Regions from separate parts of the Bradyrhizobium sp. HKCCYLRH2015 genome, predicted to be linked through region 1. Evidence: predicted binding sites of a transcription regulator. Region 1 holds the regulator's gene; each other region holds the start of a gene.
What was found. The regulator LexA, encoded in region 1, represses DNA repair genes until DNA is damaged. The targets are predictions, from matches to a motif close to TGTTCNNNNTGTGTTCNG.
Positions count from the first base shown of each region.

Region 1 (6,610 bases):
GGCCAATGGAGAACCTTCCTCTGGCGCGCGCGACATCTCCGGCGGCCGGCTGGAGCCGCCGTAGCCGCGCGCGTCGACGGCCCAGACGTCGTAGCCGGCCTGCGCCAGCACATCCATGAAGGAGGCGCCATCGACCGCGACGTCGAACAGGCTCGCAGACGAAAAGGTGGCGCCGTGCATCATCACCAGCGTGCGCTCGGCCGAGAAGCGTTGCAGGTCGTGCCGGCGCTTGTTGATGAGCTGAAGCTGGACGTCGGACACCGGACCTTCGATCAGGCGGCGCTCGGAAACGATGCGCGAGGAGAACGTTGCATTATCGATCATGGCCATCTCGGATCAGGCGAAGTGCCAGGCAAACCGGTCGCCGTCGCGGCTGACGCGCCCGGCCGAGGACTCGGCGAAATGGGTGGTGAACACGAGGGAGCCGGTCTCCGCGGCATGGTTCATCGCCCATAGCCGTGAGGTCCGCGCCGCCTCCGGGAATTCGCAATAGACCGAATTCCAGTCCGGATGCGCGACCTGCATCGGATGATGCAGCACATCGCCCCAGAACAGCGCGCGCTCGCCACGCGAGCTGAAGCTGATGCAGGCGTGATCGATGCTGTGACCGGGGCTCGGCACAAAACGGAAGCCGTCGACGACCTCGCTGCCATCGACCGTGATCTCGCGCGCGAGGCCGGCCTCGACGATCGGCAGCACGCTGTCTTCGTAGACCCCCGGCATCGGTGGATGCAGCATGGGTCCGAGCCCGGCCGCGTCCCTGATCGCGGCGTTCGAGCCGTCGCCAGCCGAGAGGGCGGCGACATAGGCGCGCTCTCGGCCCGAGAAAACGTGCCGGGCGTTCGGAAACACCGGCATCCAGCGGCCATCGGCAAGCTGCGTATTCCAGCCCACGTGATCCGCATGCAAATGCGTCATCAGGACGAGGTCGACATCGTCGGGGGCGACGCCGGCCGCCCGCAATCGGTCGAGGAACGGCTCGTTCAGGCGATGCAGAACGGCCGCGCCGGGCCGCTCCTTGTCGTTGCCGGTGGCCGTGTCGATCAGCACCACGCGCTCCGGCGTCCGCACCAGCCAGCTATGGATGCTCAGGCGCAGCGATCCCGTGCGCGGATCGACCGATCCCGGCCCGAAACGGCCGCGTTCGCGGGCAATGCTGGCGGCGTCCACGCCTGGAAACAGAAACTCGCCCTCGACCGCATCGAGACCGATCTCGAAAATCCTGCTGATGGTGGCGTCCCCGACGCGATAGGTCGTGATGTCCTGCATGTTTGGCGGCCTCGATCCGAACGGTGATCTTGTCTGGGCCGAGATCTACGATTAGGTCATGCATTCCTCAAATCGATCCAACTCATGCAGTCCATCGATCATTTCGATCTTCGCTCCTTCGACCTCAATCTGCTGGTCGCGTTCGACGCGCTGATGCAGGAGCGCAGCGTGACACGCGCGGCGGCGCGCCTGAAGGTGGGGCAGCCGGCGATGAGCCATTCGCTGTCGACGCTTCGCGTGCTGCTGCAGGATGAGCTGTTCGTCCGCGTCGGCACGATCATGCAGCCGACCCCCAAGGCTGCGGTGCTGGCCGGACCGGTTCGGGCGGCGCTGGCCCAGATGCAGGCTGCGTTGCACGCCGCACCGGAGTTCGACCCAGCGACCGAGCAGCGCACCATCCGCTTGGGATTCTCGAGCGAGGTCGAGCTGCTGCTGATCCCCGAACTCACGGCGGAGCTGCGTCGAACGGCGCCCGGCGTGCGGCTTCTCAGCCGTCCGACCGAACGCAACGAGGTGCATCGTCTGCTCGACGAGGGCGCCTTGGATGTCGGCGTCGGCTGCTTCGAGGCGGTGGCGCTGCGGCACCGATCCCAGTTCCTGTTCGAGCAGGCGCTGAGCTGCGTCTACAATCCAAAGCGCATCGCGATGAAAACACCGATCGGCCTGGATGCCTATCTGTCGCTTCCGCACGCACTGGTGACGCTGACCAACAGCCTGCAGGGCTGCCTGGAGGCGGCGCTGGATGAGATCGGCACCGAGCTCAACGTGGTCTCGGCCTCCTCGGATTTCCTCAGCGTGCTGGCGACGGTGGCCGCGTCACCGGTGATCACCACGATCCCGACCCGGATGGCAAGGCTCTACGGACCCCGGTTTGGGCTGGCGCTCTGTCCGGCGCCGTTGAAGTTGCGGCTGCCGGCGGTCTCGATGGTCTGGCCGCTGCAGCTCGATCGTGACGCGGCATCGGTCTGGCTGCGGAACATGGTGGCGGACATCCTGCACACCACCGAGCGCGCCGCCTGTCGCGCGGCTGCCGGATAGCTCCGTCGGGACTCCGTGTGCACGTGAGCAGATCGCGACTGCCCCCCGGCATGATTGCAGAGTCTCTCGCGCGATCGTGAGGCGGCGGGCCACGCGACGCACCTTCAGACGATCGGAAAGCCGGGAGCGGCTTAGGCTCTTGGCCACCCCGTGCGCGTTCGGTTAGAAGGCGATTCAGTCGATCTGCCCGTCTTCGTCCGAAGGTAATCCCATGGCCCTGATGCCGGTCTCCGATGCGTTGTCCGCGGTGCTCGCCGGCACCGAGCCGCTGGCTGAGGAAATGGTCGGGCTGGACGAGGCCTATCACCGCATCCTGGCCCGCGACCTCGCGGCGCTGCGGACGCAGCCGCCCGAGGCGATGTCGGCGATGGATGGCTATGCGGTGCGCGCGGCCGACGCAGCCAAGGCCAAGGCGCGGCTGAAGGTGATCGGCGAGGTCGCGGCGGGACGGCCGTTCGATCGCGTGGTCGGGCCCGGCGAGGCGGCGCGGATCTTCACCGGCGGCGTTGTCCCCGCAGGCGCCGACGCGGTGGTGATCCAGGAGGACACGATCGCCGAGGACGGCCATGTCGTGATCACCGAGGCCGCGATCACAGGCCGGCACATCCGGCCGGCCGGCGTCGACTTCCACCAGGGCATGGTGCTGCTGAAGGCCGGGCGCCGGCTCAGCGACCGCGACCTATCCCTGGCGGCCAGCATGAATCATCCGGCGCTGCCGGTGCGGCGGCGGCCGAAGGTGGCGCTGCTCGCCACCGGCGACGAGCTGGTGATGCCGGGCTCGACGCCCGGCCCGGGGCAGATCGTCTATTCCAACGGCTACGCGCTGCGGGCGCTGGTGCGCAGCGAGGGCGCGACGCCGATCGATCTCGGCATCGCCGCGGATACGATGGCGGCGACGGTCGCTGGAATCCGGCGCGCCCGCGCGGCAGAGGCCGACGTCCTGATCACGACCGGCGGCGCCTCGGTCGGCGATCACGACCTGGTCAAGCAGGCGCTGGAGGCCGAGGGCGTCGAAATGGCGTTCTGGAAGATCGCGATGCGGCCGGGCAAGCCGATGATGCACGGACGGCTCGGCGACATCAGGGTGATCGGACTGCCCGGCAATCCGGTGTCGTCCTATGTCTGCGCCATCCTGTTCATGGTGCCGCTGATTCGGCGCCTGCTCGGCCGCGACGAGGCCGTGATGCCGCGCGAGACCGCCCTGCTCGGCCGCGAGTTGGGGGCGAACGATTCGCGCGAGGACTATCTGCGGGCGCAGCTCGAGGAGCGCGCCGACGGCACGCTGGTAGCCACCCCAGTGAGCCAGCAGGATTCGTCGCTGCTCGGGAACCTCGCGCTGTCGCAGGCGCTGGTGATCCGGCCGGCGTTTGCGCCGAAGGCGCCTGCCGGCAGCCCGTGCGAGATCCTGCGCCTGCCGAACTGAGCCGCTTCCCCGGTAAAGCCCGGTCCGTTCATCATATTTTTAGGATTGCGGAACACACATCGAACATATAGTGTCCGTTCATGATTTGTTTTTAGTATGTTGCGGGCGACGCGATGACGGTCCGACTCCAGGGCGCTCTCAGCCGGCTTGTGCTCAAGGCGCAGCTCCTGGACTCGGACAACAACAAACCGGGGACCAGGTCGAAATGCTGACGCGCAAACAGTACGAACTTCTGCGGTTCATCAACGAGCGGCTCAAGGAAGCCGGCGTGCCGCCGTCCTTCGACGAGATGAAGGATGCGCTCGATCTGCGTTCGAAGTCCGGCATTCATCGCCTGATCACGGCGCTCGAGGAGCGTGGCTTCATCCGCCGGCTGCCGAATCGCGCCCGCGCGATCGAGGTGATCAAGCTGCCCGAGCTGTCGCAGGCCGCGGGCAACCGTCGCGGCTTCACGCCGTCGGTGATCGAAGGCAATCTCGGCAAGGTGCGCACCAGCACTCCCGCGCTAGACGATGGCGAGCGCCCTGTCGCGGTGCCGGTGATGGGCCGCATCGCCGCCGGTACCCCGATCGAGGCGCTGCAGACGCGCAGCCACACCATCAGCGTGCCTGCCGACATGCTCGGCAACGGCGATCACTATGCGCTCGAGGTGCGCGGCGACTCGATGGTCGATGCCGGCATCCTCGACGGTGACATGGCGCTGATCCAGCGCAACGAGACCGCCGACACCGGCGACATCGTGGTGGCGCTGATCGACGATGAGGAAGCGACCTTGAAGCGCTTCCGCCGCCGCGGCGCATCGATCGCGCTCGAGCCGGCCAACACCGCCTACGAGGTGCGCATCCTGCCGCCGAACCGGGTGAAGATCCAAGGCAAGCTGGTCGGGCTGTACCGCAAGTACTGATCGCGAATGGGATCGGTCGATCGGCGGCGGGCGCACGCGCTGTCGCCGCCGAGCGAGAAGCCAGCCAAGCTGGAAGCAGCCAGCAAAATACGCCACACGCGAATGCACTTCATGATGTGCAGCGCGGCATGCTCAAACGCTTGTGATCGGCCGCGGGCACACGCGATGCAGATCAGCGCAGAATTGCCGCGAAGCGCGCGCTAACATCACCATCGATGTCCACTCTGATAGAGGCCTGCGCCTGTCCGGGGGGAGCGTGGGTCGGCTATCTCTCAACGAGGAGCGATCCGATGTGTGACTACAGCCTCCATGCGGTTGCGTCCCGTCCCGCCAAGGTCGGCGAGACGTTGATCTCGATGACCTTCCGTGGCACCGCCACCCGCGGCTTCGCGTTGGAGAGCGAGCCGACCGTCGCAGTCTGCATGCTGCCCGGCACCGAGTTGGCCTTCGCCGAGGACGTCCGCTACGACAGCCGCTGGCTCTGGACCCGGACGATCCGCGAGCGCGTCGCGAAGTTCAACAGCATCGAGACGCACATTCCCGATCGCCATCACGACGCGATCGAGTTCGCCGACGGCCGCCACGTGCTGGTGACCCAGCTCTGCGAGGGCCAGCGCGTCACCGTGCTGCAATTGCCGGTCAGCAAGCAGCCGGCAGAGCGCCGCCCGGACATCGCCGAGGACGTGCCGACGTCGCAGGCCACACCGATTCGCCGCATCAGCATCACCTGAGGGTCTGCGCGTCGGCATTTCTGTCGGTCGTGAGCGCGCTTTCGAAGGTGGGAGACTTGGTCAACTTGGGTTCTGCAAGCGCAAAGTCCTCTCGGGCGAATCTCACGCCCCGGCATCGCATCGGATAGGAACGACATCCCTCGGCCGGCATTGTTTGCCGGGGGAGCTTGCTGCCGTGGTCAACAAGATCGATTGGAACAAGGCCGGCCGATCACCGAGCCCGGCCGCTATATGCTTGCGTTCGGATGGCTGACGGTCACGGCTGATGACGTCGCCATCTGGCAACGCTATCCGGGTGCTGCGTTCACGCTGGTCGAAGGGCCCTCGCTGTTCGATGGACCAGACGACACCGAGTATCATCTCGGCACCTTCGAGCTGCCCGGCGCTCAATCCTGCTCGCCCTGCTCCGTCTCCGGCGGCGTCGCGTCCTGAAGCCGCGCGGCCGGCGCACGCGGCGTCAGCGTCGTGTCGAACTCGCCGGCCTCGGCGGGCGCCGGCCACCATGGGCGGTCGGTGCCGCCGGCACGCGCCGGCGTCACGGCGAAGCCTATGCCCTGCTGCACCAGCAACAAGGCGCCCTGCTGCCGCAGCCGCTCGCGATCGATCACGGCCGCCGCGCAGGATGACGGCGCGGCGCGCGCGGTGACGATCAGCGCGACACGGGCGCAATCGTCGGCGAGCGCCTCAGCGCGCAAGGTCATGGCGGCGAAGCGGCCGTCGGCCATCGCGACCACGCAGCCCGCCTCGTCGCAGGAGACGCCATCGGCGAGCGAGGCGTCCGCCGGCAGCCGGGCATCGGCGTCGGCCGCGAGCCACTCCTTGGTGGCGAACACATCCTTGCCGGCGCGCATCACATGCAGGCGTCCGTCACGGCCGCGCACCGCCACCGCGCGCCCATCGCCGGCGACCAGGACGTCGGGCAGCGGCGTCGCGGCCGCCCAGGCGGTGGCGGCCAAAAGCCCCATGGCGCCCAACCAGCGCAGCGGTGTGCGCAGCAGGCCGATCAGGATGACGCCCAGGCTGGCCAGGATCAGCGGGCCGATGCCGAAGGCCGGGATGCGCCCGACCGCGCCCGGCAGCGCCGCCACCCAGCGCGTCACCGCGATCATCCAGTCGATGCCGAGGCCCATCAGCGACCACCAGACGCCATCCAGGCCGAACGGCGCCGCCAGCAAGCCCATCAGGCCGGCCGGCATCACCAGCGCCGAGACCACCGGCATCGCCGCGAGATTGGCGAGCACGCCA
Region 1 covers NZ_JBNPUO010000014.1:1,905-8,514, forward strand. The annotation lists gene ACQR1H_RS31130 (alpha/beta hydrolase) at 1-324, opposite strand, end outside; gene ACQR1H_RS31135 (MBL fold metallo-hydrolase) at 337-1,269, opposite strand; gene ACQR1H_RS31140 (LysR family transcriptional regulator) at 1,354-2,307, shown strand; gene ACQR1H_RS31145 (molybdopterin molybdotransferase MoeA) at 2,519-3,730, shown strand; gene lexA (transcriptional repressor LexA) at 3,936-4,634, shown strand; gene ACQR1H_RS31155 (hypothetical protein) at 4,925-5,365, shown strand; partial or broken gene ACQR1H_RS31160 (hypothetical protein) at 5,541-5,797, shown strand; partial or broken gene ACQR1H_RS31165 (ComEC/Rec2 family competence protein) at 5,752-6,610, opposite strand, start outside.

Region 2 (6,610 bases), on a different contig from region 1:
GAGCACGGAGGTGACGTCTTCGGTCAGGCCGAGCGCCTTGCCGACGTCGCGGATGGCGCTGCGCGGGCGATAATGGATGACGGTGGCGATGATCGCCGCACGGTGGCGGCCGTAGCGGCGATAGACATATTGCATCACCTCCTCGCGCCGCGAATGCTCGAAATCGACGTCGATATCCGGCGGCTCCAGCCGCTCCTTGGAGATGAAGCGCTCGAACAGCAGATCGATCTTGGTTGGATCGACCGAGGTGATGCCGAGCACGTAGCACACGGCCGAATTCGCCGCGGAGCCGCGGCCCTGGCACAGGATGCCCTGGCTGCGGGCATAGCGGACGATGTCGTGGACGGTGAGGAAGTAATGCGCGTAGTTGAGCTCGGCGATCAGCGCCAGCTCCTTGTCGAGAACAGCGCGCAGCTTGTCATCGAGATGGTCGCCGAAACAGGTCTTGGCGCCGGCCCAGGTCAAATCCTGCAGATGCCCCTGCGCGGTCTTGCCGGGAGGCACCGGCTCGTCCGGATATTGGTATTTGAGCTGGTCGAGCGAGAAGACGATGCGGTCGGTGAAACGGATGGTCTCGGTCACAGCGTCGGGGTGGTCACGGAACAGCCGCGCCATTTCGTGGCCCGGCTTGAGATGGCGCTCGGCATTGGCCTGGAGCCTTCGGCCGATGGTCTCGATCGAGGCTTTCTCGCGGATGCAGGTGAGCACATCCTGCAGCATGCGCTGCTGCGGATGATGATAGAGGACGTCGTTGGTGGCGATCAGCGGCACTTTGCTGGACGCCGCAAGGCGCGCGAGCCGCGCCAGCCGGCGGCGGTCGTCGCCACGATACAGCAGGCTGCCGGCCAGCCACACGCCTTCGGCGGGGCTGTCTTTCAGCCGTGCCAGGATTTTGCCGAGCACAGCCTCGTCGAAGCGATGCGGCGGCATCAGCACCACGAGCTGGCCTTCGATGAACTCGAACAGATCCTCGAAACTCAGGCGGCAGTCGCCCTTGGCGACCTTGTCGAGATCGCTGCCGCGCTTGCCGCGGGTGAGCAGTTGGCACAGCCGGCCGTAGGCGGCGCGGTCGCGCGGATAGACCAGGATGTCCGGCGTGCCGCAGGTGAACACCAGCCGCGCGCCGTAGAGCAGCTTCGGCTTGCAGCTCAGCCGGTCGCTACTCAGCTCGCTATAGGCGCGGACGATGCCGGCGAGCGTGTTGTGGTCGGCGATGCCGATGGCGGTGAGGCGATACTCGGCGGCCTGATGCACATAGTCCTGCGGATGCGAGCCGCCGTGCAGGAAGGAAAAATTGGTGGTGATGCCGATCTCGGCATAGGGGATGGAGGTCATGGCGGAGGCGCTCGTGCTGGAATAGCGGCGGCCCTGCACCCCCAGTCGTCATGCCCGGGCTTGTCCCGGGCATCCACGTCGCTCCCAGGATGCCGAACGACGTGGATGGCCGGGACAAGCCCGGCCATGACGGAGTCAATAATTGAGCGGGTCGCTGGTCGCGACAGCCCCATATCCTCATATGGAATGGACCTGCCCCTCATGCGAACAGCCCGTGCATGTACCAGGCGGGCTGCATCGGCAAACCGTTCTCCGGCTGCTCGAGCTCGCGGTCATACAGACCGTCGCGGTAGAGCCAGAAGCGCAGGCCGTGCTCGTCCTCGACGCGGAAATAGTCACGCGTGAGGCCCCGCCCGTCCGGCCGCCACCATTCCATCGCGATGCGCTCCGGGCCTTCGGCGCGCACCACCGCATGCGCGGCACGACGCCAGACGAAGCGCGCGGGCGGGCCGTCGGGCACACCGGCGATCACTTGAATCGCCTCGGGACGCGCGAACAGCCGCAAGGGCCGCAGCGGCGGCTCGCCTTCGCTGCGCTCCGGCCAGTCGGCAACATTCGAAGCCGCCAGATGCTGCTGCGCCGGCAGCGGCAGCGCCGCGCGTTCCGGAATATGCGTGTCCACCGGCAGATGCACGACCACACGCTTGCCGCCGATGCGCGCGGCGATGCGGTCGATCAAGGCCGACAGTTCGTCATTGTCATGGACATGGGCATCGAGATCGCGCTGCTGCTGCACCACGATCTCGCTGCGGCTGGCCGACAGCCGGATCATGTCGAAGCCGAAGCCGGGATCGAGCGGATCGTTCAGCGCCTCGAGCCGTTCGCGAAACAGCCGGTCGATGACGGCGGCCTCGGTGACCGGCTGGCCGGTGTCGACCGCGATGACGCGCACCAGCCCATCGGTGCGGAAGAAGCAGGCCTCCAGCCGCCGCGCGCCCTTGCCCTGCTGTGCCATCGCCGCCACCAGCATCGCGGCCAGGCTGGAGAGGCTGGCCGCGATCACGGTGTCGGTCGCGACCGGCTCGGCGAAGCGCTTGTCGACGATGTAGTCCGGCGGGACTTTGCGCGGGCTGATCGGCGCATCGGCCTCGCCCAGCGCCTGCGCCAGCACACGGGTGAAAGCGGCGCCGAACCGCGCGGTGATCTCGTTGCGGCCGCGCGCGGCGACGTCGCCGATCGTCTTCAAGCCGGCGCGGCGCAGGCCGAGCGTGATCGCCTCGCTGCCGCCCAGCGCGGCCACCGGCAGCGGCGCCACCGCAGTCGCCTCCTCGCCATCAGGCACGATGCGGCCGTGCACCTGCCGGTTCAGCGTCCGCGCGCAGACGGCGTTGGAGGCGATCGCCGCCGACACAATGAGGCCGTGCGCGGTCAGCGCGTCGCAGACCGACCGCATCAGTCTGGCTTCGCCGCCGAACAGATGCACGCAGCCGGTGATGTCGAGCAAAAGCCCATGCGGGGGATCGAGCGCCACCAGCGGCGTGAAGCGGTCGCACCAGTCGGCGATGCCCTCCAGCATCTTTGCATCAGCCGCCAAATCCGCCTCGTGCACGACGAGATCGGGACAGACCGCGCGGGCATTCGCCAAGGGCTGGCCGAGGCTGACGCCGTGACGCGCCGCCGCCTCGTCCAACGAATGGATCAGCAGCATATTGGCATCCTTGAGGACGACGGCCTGCGGAAGGCCATCATGCGGATCGGCGGCGCGGCTGCGCTTGATGCGATCGATGGGCAGGCGCGGCAGCCACAAGCTGAGGATCCGCCGCCGGTTCATTGAAACGGCATGCATCGGGGGTCCACTCCATGATCCATCGTCCGGTCTGGCCGTGACGGTTGCGAATGAGCTCGGCATCGAGGCGCGGCGCGCCCCACGCCATCCAGGGCGCCGAGGGCAGCGACGGCGCGGTGCGGACGATCCAGCGCGTCTCGGCGGTCGAGGGCTCGGGCGTGGCCGCGATGCGCAGCATGAGCGCCGTCACCCCGGACTCCTGCGCCGCCAGGGTCAGCTTGCGGCTGGCGACGAGATCGAGCTTTTGCGTCTCGCCCCACACCTCCAGCATCACACCGCCCAGCGCATCGCAGGCGAGCGCGTCGGCGGCGGTGCGCAGGGCGTGATCGAGATCGGGCGCGCGCACGATCACGATCCGACGCGGATCGAGGCCGAGCTCGGCGAGCCCGCTCATCGACAGCGCGCCCATCTCGCGCTCGGCGAAATCCTGCCGGATCCAGATCAGCGGCCGGCGCGCGGCGACACGCGCGGCAAGCCCGCACAGAAAACCGGTCGCGGCCGCCGCCTGGCGGCCGGTCTCGGCGAACACCTCATGCAGCGCGCCGGTGGCGAGCCCACCCTGCAGCACCGCATCGGCCGCGTCATGGCCGAGCGCGACCCGGCGCAAATCATGTGCGCCATCTCCCGCCTCGAGACGGGCAATGCGGCCGCGCAGACGCGCGAGCGTATCCATGCGTGCGCCGGTCATCCGTCGCCGCTCCTCTTCAATCCATCGTGCGGGCGCTGCCGTTCTCAAGTGAAGCAGGCAGTTGAACCCGCGACGACCCTCTTTGTTCATGATACGTTCTAATATAAAGCTAACGCCTTCGAGAGAGTCAATCGGGATTGCCCCGGATACGATTCAACGAATGGAATCAAAGGGATTCAAAGGTATGGAGCTGCTCCGCAAGCTGGAGATCCTGGCCGATGCCGCCAAGTACGACGCGTCCTGCGCCTCCAGCGGTACTGAGATGCGGGATTCCCGCGACGGCAAGGGTCTCGGCTCGACCGCGCCCGGCATGGGCATCTGCCATTCCTATGCGCCGGACGGACGCTGCATCTCGCTGCTCAAGGTTCTGCTGACCAATGCCTGCAACTACGACTGCCTGTATTGCGTCAACCGCGCCTCCTCCAACGTGCCGCGCGCCCGCTTCACGGTCGACGAGGTGGTGAAGCTCACCATCGACTTCTATCGCCGCAACTACATCGAGGGGCTATTCCTGTCGTCGGGCATCATCCGCAGCCCGGACTACACGATGGAGCAGGTCGTGAGCGTCGCGCGCAAGCTGCGCGAGGAGCATCGCTTCCGCGGCTACATCCATCTGAAGACGATTCCCGAAGCCGACGAGGCGCTGATCGCGGAAGCCGGCCGCTACGCCGACCGGCTCAGCATCAACATCGAGACGCCGCTGGAAGAGAGCCTGACGCAGCTCGCGCCGGAGAAGGACCAGCGCGCGATCCGCCGCACCATGGGCCGTCTCAGGCTGAAGCTCGACGAGACGGCGGAAGCCAAGAAGACGGTGCGCCGGGCGAAGCCGCCGCGCTTTGCGCCGGCCGGCCAGAGCACGCAGATGATCGTCGGCGCCGACGCGGCCAACGACCGCGTCATCCTGTCGACCTCGGCCAATCTCTACGGCGCCTACAAGCTCAAGCGCGTGTATTACTCCGCCTTCAGCCCGATCCCCGATGCCAGCCGCGCGCTGCCGCTGCAGGCCCCGCCTCTGGTGCGCGAGCACCGGCTGTACCAGGCCGACTGGCTGATGCGGTTCTACGGCTTCGACGCCGACGAGATCGTCGAGGAGAACGAGGGCATGCTGCCGCTCGACATCGACCCCAAGCTTGCCTGGGCGCTGCGCCACCGCGACCGCTTCCCGCTCGACATCAACACCGCAAGCCACGAGGAGCTGCTGCGCGTACCCGGCTTCGGCACCCGCACCGTGCAGCGCATCCTCGCGACCCGGCGCACCACCACGATCCGCCTTGCGGATCTCGCCCGGCTCAACGTCGTCCGGAACAAGGCGCTGCCGTTCATCGTTCTCTCCGACCACCGGCCGTCTCCGTCTTTGCTCGACGGTGCCAGCCTCAGAGCCCGGCTGCGGCCGAAACCGCAGCAGCTGGGATTTGGATTTTGACGGAAGCCGTCATCGCGAGCGCAGCGACGCGATCCAGGGGCGACACGACGACTCTGGATTGCTTCGTCCTCGCAATGACGTGAGGAGACAAATGCACGTCGTAACCCTCGACAGCGACACCGATTTCGACGGCTGGCGCCGGGCGGCGCGGGCGCTGGCGATGAACGACGTCAGGCCGGCGGATGTCACCTGGCGCGTCAAGGGCGCGGCGCCCGATCTGTTCGACGACCATGCTGACACCCAGCTGCCCGAGGTGCCCAAGGGCGCGTTTTCGGTGCCGGCGAGCTTCATGGAGCTTGCTGAAAGCGCGATCCTGCACAGCGACCCCAGCCGCTTCACCCTGCTCTACCGGCTGCTGTGGCGTCTGCGGACCAACCACGATCTCATGGACATCGCCACCGATCCCGACGTCGCGCAGGCCAATGCGCTGGCGCGCGCGGTGCGCCGCGACGTCCACAAGATGCACGCCTTCGTCCGTTTCCGCGAGGTCGGCCGCGAGCGCGAGTCACGCTACGTCGCCTGGTTCGAGCCGGAGCATCACATCGTCGAGCGCGCCGCGCCGTTCTTCGCCCGGCGCTTCGCCGACATGCCCTGGTCGATCCTCACCCCGGAAATCTGCGCGCATTGGGACGGCAGCCACGTCTCGTTCACGCCGGGTGTGAGCAAGGCCGAAGCGCCGTCGGAAGACCGCCTCGAAGAGGTGTGGCTGCGCTATTATGCCAGCATTTTCAATCCGGCACGGCTCAAAGTGAAGGCAATGGAAAAGGAGATGCCGAAGAAATATTGGCAGAACCTGCCCGAGGCCAAGCTGATCCAGCCGCTGATCGCGGCTGCCGCCCGGCGCACCACCGAGATGATCGCCGAACCTGGCACCGAACCGCACAAGCCACAGAAGCGCGTCGAGGAGACCGCGATGACCCGCAAGCCGAAAGCCCACGCGCATGCTGCTGCTGAGACCTCACGTGATGTTGTCGCCGCCGACCTTGAGACCTTGCGTGAAGAAGCCGCGTCCTGCCGCGCCTGCCCGCTGTGGAAGGATGCGACCCAGACCGTGTTCGGGGAAGGTCCTGAGCATGCGCCGCTGATGCTGGTCGGCGAGCAGCCGGGCGACAAGGAGGATCTGGCCGGCCATCCGTTCGTCGGCCCGGCGGGACAGATGCTCGACCGTGCGCTCGCAGAGGCCGGCATCGACCGGTCCAAGGTCTACGTCACCAATGCGGTGAAGCATTTCAAGTTCGTGCCGCGCGGCAAGATCCGGCTGCACCAGAAGCCGGCCACGCCGGAGATCAAGGCCTGCCGGCAATGGTACGAGCGCGAGCTCGCCGCCGTCCGGCCCGCTCTGGTCGTGGCGCTGGGTGCCACCGCGGCGCAGTCGGTG
Region 2 covers NZ_JBNPUO010000001.1:403,523-410,132, reverse strand. The annotation lists gene ACQR1H_RS01735 (error-prone DNA polymerase) at 1-1,335, opposite strand, end outside; gene ACQR1H_RS01730 (Y-family DNA polymerase) at 1,535-3,121, opposite strand; gene ACQR1H_RS01725 (ImuA family protein) at 3,021-3,809, opposite strand; gene ACQR1H_RS01720 (putative DNA modification/repair radical SAM protein) at 3,994-5,232, shown strand; gene ACQR1H_RS01715 (UdgX family uracil-DNA binding protein) at 5,324-6,610, shown strand, end outside.
Region 2: ACQR1H_RS01720 (putative DNA modification/repair radical SAM protein) is a predicted target of LexA. The motif match lies at 3,893-3,910, and genes of this name have one in related genera.

Region 3 (6,610 bases), on a different contig from region 1:
CAGACCCAGATTATGAAAAGCCGGCCACGCTCACACTTCTCACGAAGAAAGAAGCGGGCATTCCACTGGGACCCAGGGTATCTCTCAAGCACAATCCATTCCTCGCCCGAATCAAGTTACCAGGGGACAGCAATTACAGTGACACTCAGTCCATCGGCGACGATTTAAGACAGGCGTGTGCTCATGTGTTCGCGACCGATATCTTTCTAAGACAAGGAAAAAAGATCACGGTCCCCAAGATCGACAGAACGAGCGTAAAGCCTTCGGCTGCTGAAAAGATCAAAGCGGAGGCAGAGGAGCCCTTCTTCAAACTTCGCGATCAGATTTTTGACTATCTCCAGAATGGTTCACGTTATCCCTATCAGCTACTTGGGGAGCAAGCACTAGGTCACGAATTAACCTACGAGCCCCTACTTAAATATAATCTCACGCGCGAAAGAGAGCGGACTCGGGCAGAAGGCAAGAAACTTGGCCTTGTCATTCGCACTGAGGGTGCTCTTTTCTTACGCGGCGCTGAACCGCGAGACTGGTCGATACTGAGTGACGTCGCGGTACCGAGAATCGAACATGAAGAGGCGATTGCCCGATCTATTGTCGAAAATCGTCTCTGTATTGTCACTGGGGCAGCTGGGGACGGCAAGACAACGATCTGCAAGCGAGTTGCCCTCCGACTCAAGTCCGCTGGCTGGCGAGTTTTCTATGCAACTGCGCCAGATGACACATCACAAGATCTGAGTGGTTACAAACTCACCGGAAGCAATACAGCAGTCTTTGTCGACAATGCTGAGTTTCTAAATTCATTTACTTCTGTAAGTAAGTTTCTACGAGCCAATCCTCACGTATCTCTGGTTCTGATCGCCCGGCACCATCAGATCATTGACAAGCTCAAGCCGATTTCGCACCTCAATCCGCGAGAGCACTTTGTCGGTCGTTGTAAGGCCGAGTTGGCAGAGTCTCTCGCCAAAACTATAGTCCGCCACGGCGCCGCACCGGATTGCTCTGAAGCGATCCTTATCGACCGAATACGCACCAGCATTTCGGAGGGAAGCACGCATCTTCTCGCCATCATGATCTACGCCACGCGCGGCGAGTCGTTCTCGACCACGATACAATCGATGATCCGGCAGTTCTCCGCTAGCGGTGATGATTGGATTCTGCGTTTGGTGGCTCTCGGGGCAATGTTTGCCTATCTGGCAAATAATCCTCAACTTCTTGTGGACCGAACTTTGATTACAAAGTTCGCTGACATCCATTGCGATGGCAATGAGGCCGAATCAACTAGATCGATTTTAGAGCGAACCCAAAGCGAGATAATGAGGCGGTCATCATCGTCTTCCTCCACCAAAAGAGCGACCTTGTCATTGCGACATCCTGATATCGTGACAGAGGTCCTTAGGCGCTTCTATGAGATCAATCCGGGCGTCGATATAGGTGACGTCGAGACTTTTGAGTCTGATTTACGGCAGCTTTGCCTTGCGGCTACCATGGTTGCAATGGAAAAGGCCTATAGTTATGCTCGGCGAGTTCCCAACTACTCTATAACCCTCCTTTCTTTTCTCTTGAGCTATACATGCGAACATTCTTGGATACCGAGGGCTCCGGTCATTGACACTGCATTTTATTGCGCCAAACGATGGGGGACATCTGAAGCCGACAAGGCTCAAGCTATTCGCTATATTTTCCACGTGTTCAAGAACCAACTAAATAATAAAATCGATGATGTTGAGGACATTCGCCACACCGGGATGCGATACGTGGCAATGGGAGGAGATGATCCGAATCTTCTCACGCTGTGGATGACGTTTGAGTTTGATAATGCAAATCCTGGTGCCGTAGAAACGAAGTATTCTGGGCGTTGGATTGGCTATGAGCACTTACTAAAGGCCAATTTCCCCGATCCCAACCTGCTGGCTTGCTGGCTTACGGCCGAATTCAATCTCGGCAATGCCGGGTCACCCAGTAAGATACATTCGGGGCGGTGGCTCGGCAGTAAGCACCTCTCGCAATCTGATCCACCGGATGCTAACTTATTAGCTTGCTGGCTGAAGGCCGAGTTTGATCTCGGGAATGCCGGATCTTCCACTGAGCCATATACGGGACGTTGGCTGGCCCATAAGCACCTATCCTATCCCGGGATTCCGGACTCGTCGTTGATAGCGACGTGGATGAAGGCGGAAGTCTCACTAACTAAGTGCGGTGATCAAAACGAGAGCGGCTATCTGTTAGCCCGATCCGTCGCCGAAACAGCGTGGATGAGAGGTGTGCGTGGTGCCGATTTCATTCAAAAATGGATCCAGCTTGAGGCGGGACAGAGGAACTTTGGTTCAAAGACTACTCCGGTGTCTGTATACGGCATAGTCTGGAGATATTGCGAAGAAGGTTACCTCGATAATAAAGTAATCGACACCCTGCTCCGTCCGCCAATCTATCAAGCATCTCCCGAATATTACGAGATCGAAACGGCGATCAGGAACCAAGTTGGTGAGATTAATTTTGAGCAGCTTCGTAACAAAATTACATCGGGTGCTCTGTGTACTAACGAATACCTCAACGATGAGAAGAAAGCTTGAGTATAGCTATAAATGGTTATTCGCTCGATAGAGCTCGAGTGGTAACTTGCGTTCTCCGTCTACTCACTTCGTCTCTCATAGACTGCTGATGAAGTGGGTCAGCATAATTGCAGATCGTCGCTCTTCTACTCCGCGTGTGATCCACGATCCTCTTCTGGGAGATGCTCTCGCTACATCGCCGCGCAAATGAAATGACATGGACGTCGGCGCCGATAAGTGTTCCCGTATTGTTCTTGCTAACCTGCTCCGCTTCCGCTAGCCTCCCAGCCCGGGAGGGGCATCATGGTCCAGCGCGTTTCCACCGTTGCCTTCGAGGGGATCGAGGCCCGCGCGGTCGACGTGCAGGTCCAGGTCGCGCCCGGACTGCCGGCGTTCGCGATCGTCGGACTGCCGGACAAGGCGGTGTCGGAGGCGCGCGAGCGGGTGCGCTCGGCGCTGATCGCCTCCGGGCTGGCGCTGCCGGCGCGGCGGATCACCGTGAACCTGGCGCCGGCCGACGTGCCCAAGGAAGGCAGCCATTACGACCTGCCGATCGCGCTCGGCCTGATGGCCGCGATCGGCGCCATCCCGCCCGATGCGCTCAGCGGATTCACCGTGCTCGGCGAGCTCGGCCTCGACGGCTCGATCGCGCCGGTCGCCGGCGTGCTGCCGGCCGCGATCGGCGCCAATGGCCGCGAGGAAGGCCTGATCTGTCCGGCCGCCTGCGGTGCCGAGGCGGCGTGGGCGAGCCCCGATTTGCAGATCATCGCGGCGAGCTCGCTGATCCAGATCGCCAACCACTTCAAGGGCACGCAGGTGCTGTCGCGGCCGCAGCCGAAAATCCAGGAGGCGCCCGCGAGCCTGCTCGACCTGCGCGACATCAAGGGCCAGGAGAGCGGCAAGCGCGCGCTCGAGATCGCCGCCGCCGGCGGGCATCACCTGCTGATGATCGGCTCGCCCGGCGCCGGCAAGTCGATGCTGGCGGCGCGGCTGCCGTCGATCCTGCCGCCGCTGTCGCCGGCCGAGCTCTTGGAAGTGTCGATGATCGCCTCGGTCGCCGGCGAGATCGAAGGTGGCGCGCTGACCAACCGGCGGCCGTTCCGCAGCCCGCATCATTCCGCCAGCATGGCGGCGCTGACCGGCGGCGGCCTGCGCGCCCGCCCCGGCGAGATCTCGCTGGCGCATCAGGGCGTGCTGTTTCTCGACGAGTTGCCGGAGTTCGATCCGCGCGTGCTGGATTCGCTGCGGCAGCCGCTGGAGAACGGCGAGGTCTCGATCTCGCGCGCCAACCACCGCGTCACCTACCCTGCCCGCTTCATGCTGGTCGCGGCGATGAATCCATGCCGCTGCGGCAACGCCTTCGAGCCCGGCTATGCCTGCAAGCGCGGCCGCATCGACCGCTGCACGGCCGACTACCAGACGCGCATCTCCGGCCCGCTGATGGACCGCATCGATCTGCGCATCGAGGTCCCCGCCGTCACCGCCGCCGACCTGATCCTGCCGCCGTCCAAGGAAGGCTCGGCCGAGGTCGCTGCCCGCGTCGCCGCCGCGCGCGACCTGCAGCGCGAACGCTATGCCAAAGCGGGCCTGCCGCAGGTCAGGACCAATGCCGAAGCGCCCGCCGCCGTGCTCGACGAGATCGCCAAGCTCGACGCCCCCGGCCAGAGGCTGCTGCGCGAGGCCGCCGAGACGATGCGGCTGTCGGCGCGCGGCTATCACCGCGTGCTGCGCGTCGCCCGGACGCTGGCCGATCTCGATCATGCCGATGCGATCGGCCGGCTGCATCTGGCCGAGGCGCTGTCGTATCGCGCGCTGGCGGAGGACAATCGTCACGCGGCGTGACTGCCCGCCCCTTCAACACTCTGGTAACGACTTCTCTTTACGCTCCGACAACCATAAGGCCCGCGTTTCGTCCTCAGGCCTGCCGCGTCGGTGCGTATCATGTTGCGTTTCAATGTCATCGTTTCGGCCGTGCCGCTGATCGCGGCCGTGGTCATTGCCAAGGTCGAATTGGCACCCTCCCCGCAGCCCTGCATTGCCATCGGCGCCGACAGCGCCTCGCTCGGCTCGGCGCCGTTCCACGCCGATCTGCATGTCGACTTCACCAACGATCCCGCGCTCGCCACGGTCCGCGTGGCCCTGGCCGAAAGTCCTGAGACGGCCGATGTCGTCGTGGTCGACGATGCGCCCGTGAAAGAGGATCAGGGTTGCGGCATCACGGCCGCCACCCAGGTCGTCGCGATCGCGGCTGATCGCCTTGCGGGTTCGCAGCGGATCTATCTCGCCCGCGATGATGCCGATGGCCGCGCCGACTATCGCATCTACGTCCGCTCCAGCCACATGACGGCCGGGGACGCTGCCGCACTGATCGTCGCGGCCCGCAATCATTCCTCATCGCCGGCCAATCCGGTTCTGTGACTCGGGCTAACGCCCGGTTCACCATCTCTGCACCGCCGGCTGGCGTGGGCATGACCTTTCAAAGTCTCAGCAATACCGACGCCGCATGGTGCGGGGTCGGCGAGGACATCGGGATCGGAAGCTGGGGGTGAACGAGATGGGACCGATTTTTCACGTCAGGCTGCGCCTGCGCCGGTTCATGCGCCGTCACCACACCATCTTCGCGATCCTGCGCTCGCTGATGATCTTCTCCGCCGGCTTCGGCGGCGCCTACGGCTTCATCAAGGCCAGCGTCTCCCCGAACTCCGGCTACAATCCGCACGCCTTCGCGATCGGCGCCAGCTTCCTGTTCGCGCTCGCCTGCGTCGGCCTGGCCACGCTCAGCATGCGGCTGCGCTTCGTCGCCAGGAAGCTGCACAAGATCGCACTTCACAACGAGGTGCTGGCCGACCGGAACTGGGAGCTGCAGGAAGCCGAGCAGCGCGCCCGCAATCTGTTCGAGCAGCAGGGCGATCTCATCGTCATGCGCGCGCGCGACGGCACCATCGTCTTCGTCAACGACGCCTATTGCCGGATGGCGGGCCTCGACCGCGACAACCTGCTCGGCAGCGCGTTCACCTTCGAGCTGATCGAGCAGGGCGACAGCGCGCTGGAGCCGAACGGCACGCGCGTCCACGACCAGCGCATCGAGAGCGCGATCGGACCGCGCTGGATCGCGTGGCGCGAGGCGCTGGTGCGGTCCGACGCCGGCCAGCCCGCCCTGCTGCAATGTGTCGGCCGCGACGTCACCGACCGCACCGAAACCGAGCGCGCGCTGGCGGAGGCGCGCGACCAGGCCAACGCCGCGAACCGCGCCAAGTCACGCTTCCTGGCGATGGCCAGCCACGAGATCCGCACGCCGTTGAACGGCATCCTCGGCATGAGCGGCCTGTTGCTCGACACGCAGCTGACGCCGGAGCAGACGACCTACGCCAAGGCGGTCCGCACCTCGGGTGAAGCGCTGATGTCGCTGATCGACGAGCTGCTCGACTATTCCAAGATCGAGGCCGGCAAGCTGGCGCTCGAGGCGCAGCCGTTCTCGCTGGCGGCGCTGATCGAGGAGATCACCGAATTGCTGGCGCCGCGGGCGCAGGCCAAGCAGTTGGAGATCGCGGCCTATCTCGACGAGCGGCTGCCGACCTGGGTGACGGGCGACGCGGCGCGGCTGCGCCAGGTGCTGCTCAACCTCGCCGGCAACGCCATCAAGTTCACCGCGACGGGCGGCGTTGCCCTGATCGCCGAGCCCGGCATCTGGCCGAACGAGATCAGCTTCCAGGTGCGCGACACCGGCATTGGCATCGCAGCCGACGCGCAGGACCGCATCTTCCGCGAATTCGAGCAGGCCGACGACAGCGTGGCGCGCAGCTTCGGCGGCACCGGGCTCGGGCTCGCGATCTCCGACCGGATCGTCAAGCGCATGGGCGGGCGCATTTCGCTGCAAAGTCAGCTCGGCGCCGGCTCGACCTTCGAGGTGTCGGTGCCGCTGCCGCCGGCGCTGGAGCGCGGCGAGCAGAACAGCTTCCGCGGCCCCGATCTCGCCGGACAGTCGATCATGCTGGTCGCGCCGGCCGGGCTGCAGGCCGAGCTGATCGAACGGCGCCTGCAGAACTGGGGCGCGCAGACCT
Region 3 covers NZ_JBNPUO010000007.1:270,434-277,043, forward strand. The annotation lists gene ACQR1H_RS20070 (hypothetical protein) at 1-2,570, shown strand, start outside; gene ACQR1H_RS20075 (YifB family Mg chelatase-like AAA ATPase) at 2,853-4,391, shown strand; gene ACQR1H_RS20080 (hypothetical protein) at 4,491-4,967, shown strand; gene ACQR1H_RS20085 (ATP-binding protein) at 5,104-6,610, shown strand, end outside.
Region 3: ACQR1H_RS20075 (YifB family Mg chelatase-like AAA ATPase) is a predicted target of LexA. The motif match lies at 2,788-2,805, and genes of this name have one in related genera.